One region of the Streptomyces sp. NPDC048496 genome, then DNA from elsewhere that is predicted to be linked to it. Evidence: riboswitches for the same ligand, from Rfam matches in the RefSeq annotation. Region 1 holds a riboswitch; each other region holds the start of a gene.
What was found. A riboswitch is a leader RNA that binds a small molecule or an ion and turns the genes downstream of it on or off. The one in region 1 is predicted to bind cyclic di-AMP.

Region 1 (2,255 bases):
CACACCGGTGTTCGCCGGACTGTGGAGCGCCGGAGGGTTAGGCGGGGCGAGCCGGGCCTGGCACGCCTGGCAACTGGCCCATGTCGTCCCGGACGCCGAGAGCCTGCGCTTCCGCTTCGTCAGCGCGATGGCCGGGGAGCTCGGGGTCGGCGGGGATCGCACCGAGTGGAGTGACGAGGAGCCGGCCGAGGCGTGGAGCTGGGTGGATCTCTACAAGGAGATCCGTCCCGCGGTGCAGCACGGCGCGCTGTACCGGCTGCGGGCCCCGCGCGGTGGACTCAGCGCCGTGCAGTACGTGCATGCCAACAAGGCCGCGGTGCTGATGTGGCTGGAGGCACAGCGGTACGGGGAGCGGCCGCCGGCCCTGCGGCTACGCGGGCTCGGCCCCGCGGCGACGTGCACCGACCTGGACGCCGGGGCGGTCCACCACGGTGCCGTGCTGCTGCATCAGGGTCTGCACACCGGGCTGAGGGGGGCCTGGACGCGAAGGTGCTGAGGCTCCGGCGTGGCGGACGCGCGCAATGTGTCCGCATTGCGCCTTTTGGCGGAACATGGCCTATTTCTACGGGAGATGATGCCCTCCTCGTGAGCGGGATCATATTCGTGACGGTGTGTGGTGGTGCCACGGATGGGTATTCCGGACGTCGCGCGGAAAGCCAAGATCCGTAATCCACGGAGGGTGACCAGGATTCCGCGCCGATTTCCCGGCGCGGATTCCCTCGAGTAATCGATGGCTTGTTTCCGTCGTCCTCGCTCGCCTACGGTCACCCTCAATCCGGACGGACCGCCTAATCCTGCCGCCGCCCGGAATTCGCACCCACTCACGTGTGGCAGGAGCGGGGGAACCAGGTAAGCCGCCGCCCGGAGAGATCCGGTCGGCTCGGGGTGAAGTCGCGAACTGCGACCGGGCATCTCCAGCCCGAACCCGACAGCTCACCTCGTAGGCGCCGGAGAGGAAATTCTTCATGCCCACATCGGGTAAGCACCGCCGTACCAAGTCCAGCACGATCGCCCGCGGCGTCGCCGCCGTCGGAGCCGGTGGGGCTGTCATCGCCCTTCCGCTGCTCGGCGCCACCGGTGCCCACGCCGCGGAGCAGGCCGCGCCCACCGCGCAGTCGGCAGCCACGCACGCCGCCGTCGAGGCCGCGCCGGTCGTGAAAAAGCAGGTTGAGACCCGGACGTACTCCGTCGTCGCCGGTGACTACCTGTCGAAGATCGCCGCCGAGCAGCAGGTCGAGGGCGGCTGGCAGAAGCTGTACCAGGACAACCGCGCGGTCGTCGGCGAGGACCCGAGCCTGATCTTCCCGGGCATGAAGCTGACGCTCGGCGGCAAGCCGGCCGGCTCCGCCGCGACGACGGACACCACGCAGTCCGCCCCGGCTCCGTCGACCTCCTCGGCCGACAAGTCCGCGTCGCAGTCCAAGGCTTCGGACTCCGTCAAGACCACCACGGCCTCCGCCTCGGCCGGTCAGAGCAACAGCTCCGGCTACGTTCACCCGGTCCCGGGCAACCACACCACCGCCTACCGTGCCTCCGGCTCCAACTGGTCCAGCGGCAGCCACACGGGTATCGACTTCCCGGTCGCCACCGGCACCAGCGTGAAGGCGATCACTTCCGGCACCGTCGTCACCGCCGGCTGGGGTGGCGCGTACGGCAACCAGGTCGTCATCAAGCACGCCGACGGCCACTACTCGCAGTACGGCCACATGTCCTCGCTCTCCGTCTCGGCGGGCCAGACCGTGACCGCGGGCCAGCAGGTCGGCCTCTCCGGTGCCACCGGCAACGCCACCGGCCCGCACCTGCACTTCGAGATCCGCACCGGCCCGGCGTACGGGTCGGACATCGACCCGATCGCCTACCTGGCCTCGCACGGGATCTACGTCTGATCCACGGCTGATTCGGTCGGCCCGGTGAAGGGGCGGTGCGCAGCGGCGCACCGCCCCTTCGCTTATTCCCCCTTTGCCAAAACCTGACCGGGTGGTCTATCTCACCACCCGTCAACCCCTTATTACGGTCGCGTAGGTCACATTCGGCGGTGCAGGATATGCGCTTGTGGCAGACGATTCGAGAAACAATCAACGTGGCGTCATCAACCGGCATGGCGCCATCGGGTCGTACGCAGCGATTGGCGACAGCTTCACCGAGGGAGTCGGAGACCCCGGCCCGGACGGAACCTTCGTCGGCTGGGCGGACCGGTTCGCGGTACTTCTCGCGGACCAGCTCCCGGACACCGATGCGGCGACGAGCCCCGACGG
Region 2 (2,255 bases), on a different contig from region 1:
CGTACAGACACCGGAGGAGAGGCCTCGCCATGTTCCGCCATGCCGCCCGTTACGTCCTGCCCGAGTTCACCGAGCGCACGACCGACGGGACCCGCACCCTCGACCCGTACTCCAAGCTGCTCGCCGAGCGCATCGTCTTCCTCGGAACCCCGGTCGACGACACCGCCGCCAACGACCTGATCGCGCAGTTCATGTATCTGGAGCACGCGGCGCCCGACCGGCCGATCTCCCTCTACATCAACTCCCCCGGCGGCTCGTTCGGCGCCATGTCCGCCATCTACGACACGATGGGGTACCTCACCTGCGAGGTGGAGACGTTCTGCCTCGGCCAGGCCGGCTCCAGCGCGGCGGTCCTGCTCGCCGCGGGCGCTCCCGGCCGCCGGCACGCCCTGCACGGGGCCAGGGTCGTCGTCCAGCAGCCCGAGCTCCCGGAGCCGGCGCAGGGCCAGCCGTCCGATCTGGAGATCGAGGCGCGGGAACTGGTCCGTGTCCGCGAGCTGCTCACCCGCATGCTGGCCCGTCACACCGGCCGCAGCGCCGAGCGGATCGCCGTCGATTTCGAGCGCGACCTCATCCTCGACGCCGCCGGGGCCAAGGCGTACGGGCTGGTGGACCACGTCCTGGAGAACCGCAAGACGTCGCTCCCGCCGAACGGCCCGAGGTGAACCGCCGATGCAGCCACCCCACCTCCCACCGCTGCCCGCACTGACGTGCGCCGAGGCCGAGTTCATCGACTGCTACCTGGAAGTGCTCGACCAGCTGGGCCGGATCAACCCCGCCCGCGGCAGCGACACCTACGGTGCGCTGCGCGCGGCCCAGGCACTCGCCTCGCGGGCGGGCGCCCTGCGGGACGCGCTCACATTGATGCACGAGCGGGGTGAAGCACAGATCCACGCCGCCACGTTGGCACGGGCACTGCGCGTGTTGGACGGGGAACGGCGGGCCGAACGGGTCACCGTGCCCCCGGCCCCGATGAGTTGATCATCACTCCGTCGGCGACACGCCCGGCATGGTGATCGAAATTTCTCGCTCGTCCGGCGCAAGGAATCCCCCGCGAGAGGGACGACTCGACTTGCGCCGCCGGCGTGGACGGTGCGCGAAGTATGCCGTTCCACCGCTGGTACGGGACCGGTCGAGGCAGCCCAACGAGTGCCCAAATCAGCCCTTGCCCACCCAAATAGACCATTGACGGCAAATCTTGCATATCGCTGTTTTGCTTCGGAAATCCGGCAGCCGGTGAGTCAAGATCCGTGGGACGACAAGCCCCCGCCACCACGGCGAGGCGGTCCGGGCGGACGCCGAGTCCTGCCGCCGCCCGGATGACTGGTCGACAGAAGTGGATCGGCAGGAGTGGAGGACCCGAGCGCAACGGGTCGACCGGGCATCCGGTCGACCCTCGGGGTGAAGCCGCATCGTGCGGCCGGGCAACTTCGCCAGCCCGAACCCGACAGGTCATCCTTCACAGGCGGCTGACGAAGGGTTGCGCATGATTGCGCAGGTTCATGTCCCGTTTCTGATCACCCGGGCCGGTACGGCCACGGTTCTGACGCTCGCCGCCGTCGGCGGCTCCATGATCGTCCCCGGCGCCGTGACCGACGCCCAGGCCGCGACGCGGTCAACGAAGGCACTCAAGATCGCCGCGTCGAAGAAAGGATCGCCGTACCGGTACGGGGCCACCGGCCCCCACCGTTTCGACTGTTCCGGGCTGACGCTGTACGCGTTCAAGAAGGTGGGCAAGAAGCTCCCGCGCACGGCCCAGCAGCAGTACAACAAGACCCGCCACGTCTCGGCGTGGAAACGGAAACGCGGCGATCTGGTCTTCTTCCACTCGGGGCGCAGCGTCTACCACGTGGGCATCTACGCCGGCAGAGGGAAGATCTGGCACTCCCCGAAGACCGGTTCCGTCGTGCGGCTGGAGAAGATCTGGACGAGGAGCGTCTGGTACGGACGAGTTCGCTGATCCCTCCGATTCTCCTCCGGCTCCCCCATTCACCACGTGTTTCAGTGCACCAGGGGTCCGGAATGGAGGTGGTGCCGAAGATGGTCTCCGCGATGTCGCCGACTCCGCTGTCCGTGCGCCGGCTGGAACCCACGGCGTTCCGGCGGACGATCTCGGTGGTGCACCACGGCGAGCGCGCGAGCGGAGCGGAGCGGCGGCGACGCCGTGCGCACTGCTGCGCGGCGGCCTCGGGCGGGCGACGTCGACGCAGTGACGTGCGGCGCCCGCTCGAGCAGTCAGGTCTGGGCGGGTACGG
Region 3 (2,255 bases), on a different contig from region 1:
GAACCAGTTCCTGTGATGAATCTGCGACGCGAAACACCCTTGGGGCCTGCATTGTGCATGGTAGAGTCACTCATGTGACACGCCTCACTCTCCAAAGAGTGAAACTGGTTCTACTGCCGTTCGCGCGTTAAGTCACTACATACCGATGGGTAACATGCGCCCGATCGAGGCACCCCGGATCAACGCCGTGCGTCAGGCGGGCCGTCATGCGGATCGGCTTCTGAATCGCCCCCTGTGCGCGACACCGACGGGAACGGGTGGCGAAGCCCCATCGGACCTTCGCCACCCGTCATGCCTGAATCAACGCAACCGGGCGTCAGTAGGCCCCGAACACGTTGTCGATCGAGCCGTACTTGGCGGCGGCGTAGTTGCACGCGGCCGTGATGTTGGCGACCGGGTCGTAGGGGTCCATCGACGTACCGGGCACGTGGTAGGCCCGGAACGTGGGGTCGATGACCTGCAGGAGACCCTTGGACGGTGTGCCCTTGGCGGCGTTCGAGTCCCAGTTGTTGATGGCCCGGGGGTTGCCCGCGGACTCGCGCATGATGTTGCGGTGGATGCCGTCGTAGCTGCCGGGGATGCTGTGCTGGGCCATGACGGCCAGCGACTCCTTGATCCAGCCGTCGAGGTCGTTCGTGTACGTCGCGGGCTTCGCGGTGACGGCAGCGGCGGTGCTCGCGGCCGTCGTGGACGCGACTGTCGCGGGCGCGGTGGCGCCGATGGTGAGCTTCTGGCCCGCGTGAAGTACGCCGGGGTCGGCTCCGATGACCGCTCGATTGTCCTTGTACAGCTGCTGCCAACCGCCGCTCACGGAATGGCTCAGGGCGATCTTGTAAAGGGTGTCGCCGGCTATCACGGAATAGACGGAGGGCGTAGCTGCCCGCACGGCAGTCGGGTTGGCGGGGGCGGCAGCGGGCGCCACTGCCTTGGAGACGGCTGCGGTGACAGGCTGCGCCGGCGCTGCCGAGGCAACGGTTGCCCCGATCATCGGAAGCGCGAGAGCGGCTCCGCCCGTGCTCACGGCGATGAATCCGCGAGTCAGCGAACTGGACTTACGACGACGGTGGTTAACCTGTGCGGGCATGGCGCATTCCTCTCCGTCGCCTACGAGGTGAGCTGTCGGGTTGAGGCTGGAGTTGCCTCGCCGTATGGGAATACGACTTCACCCCTAGCCGTTCCGGATACCGGATCGGCGGCTTACGTGGGTCCCCCGCTCCTGCCGTACGTGAGTGGTCGGGTTACCGGACGGCGGCAGGATTCGGCGTTCCATCCGGATTGACGGTGACCGTAGGCGAGAAACTCCGACCTGAACAAGCCCCCATTTCTCGATCACAATTCATTTGCAAGATCGAGTCGCGGAAATTTTCGCAATTCACCCCGGTCCGCGAAGCCAACTTTCTTGGCGCAGAAGGGAACCGGGCGGCACGCCGCTGCGTCCGCGGGCCCGGAAGGTGACTCTCGCCACTCTGCCCGAAAAGGGCGATTTGCCCGGCACGTAAGGCCTCGGCTCGTGCGGGCTGCGCATTCACCAGAACGGTGAGCGGCTCCCCTTTATCGCCAAAATTGCGACATTTAGGAGATTTTGGCTTCAGCGGACGGACGTCCGGCCTCCGACTCGTCGGGAAGGGCGCCCCCGGGGAGACGACCGGGATCAGCCGTGCGCCACCCGTCTGCGCCGACTGCGGCGCGCGAGTGGCCGCCCACCGGCCGGGTCGTGCAGGTTCACGCGAACGACACCACGGCGGCCGCACAAGGTGCCGTACACCTTGGGCGTGGCCATGATGGTGCGGAAGAACGCCCTGCCCGCCCGCCGGGACCGTCCGGCATCACGAGAGAAGTGATGGCGATGGAGCTGTTCCCGCCCATGCCGCTCGCCGAGTGGCGTGACACCAAAGAGACGCTCCACCGCTTCGCGCAGGTCGTCGGAAAGATCCGCCTCGCGGCCAGTGTCCGGCGCAATCACTGGTGGAACGTTCCGTTTCACCTCACTGGCCGCGGTATCACCACCCGCCCCATGGGGCAGATCGACGGCAACCCGATTTTCACGGTGGACTTCGACTTCGTCGGCCATCGACTCGTCATCACAAGACTGGACGGCGTGACGGTCTCGTTCCCGCTTTCGGGCCAGTCCGTGGCGTCCTTCCACAAGAATGTCATGGCCGCCCTGGAAGCGCTGGGCATCGAGGTGGATATCAACGTGCCCAAGCCATTCGATCTGCCCGACGCTGACCGGCCGTTCGCCGAGGACACGGAGC

Region 2: another riboswitch for cyclic di-AMP. It lies ahead of ACGFSA_RS30335 (C40 family peptidase); the one in region 1 lies ahead of ACGFSA_RS20285 (peptidoglycan DD-metalloendopeptidase family protein).
Region 3: another riboswitch for cyclic di-AMP. It lies ahead of ACGFSA_RS32800 (transglycosylase SLT domain-containing protein); the one in region 1 lies ahead of ACGFSA_RS20285 (peptidoglycan DD-metalloendopeptidase family protein).

Annotation. Positions count from the first base shown of each region.
Region 1 covers NZ_JBICXB010000022.1:5,460-7,714, forward strand. The annotation lists partial or broken gene ACGFSA_RS20280 (GH36 C-terminal domain-containing protein) at 1-507, shown strand, start outside; cyclic di-AMP (ydaO/yuaA leader) riboswitch at 805-962, shown strand; gene ACGFSA_RS20285 (peptidoglycan DD-metalloendopeptidase family protein) at 966-1,886, shown strand; gene ACGFSA_RS20290 (SGNH/GDSL hydrolase family protein) at 2,053-2,255, shown strand, end outside.
Region 2 covers NZ_JBICXB010000054.1:12,039-14,293, reverse strand. The annotation lists gene ACGFSA_RS30345 (ATP-dependent Clp protease proteolytic subunit) at 30-665, shown strand; gene ACGFSA_RS30340 (hypothetical protein) at 673-981, shown strand; cyclic di-AMP (ydaO/yuaA leader) riboswitch at 1,297-1,483, shown strand; gene ACGFSA_RS30335 (C40 family peptidase) at 1,487-1,960, shown strand.
Region 3 covers NZ_JBICXB010000075.1:4,176-6,430, reverse strand. The annotation lists gene ACGFSA_RS32805 (GMC oxidoreductase) at 1-74, opposite strand, end outside; gene ACGFSA_RS32800 (transglycosylase SLT domain-containing protein) at 317-1,084, opposite strand; cyclic di-AMP (ydaO/yuaA leader) riboswitch at 1,089-1,274, opposite strand; gene ACGFSA_RS32795 (DUF5996 family protein) at 1,847-2,255, shown strand, end outside.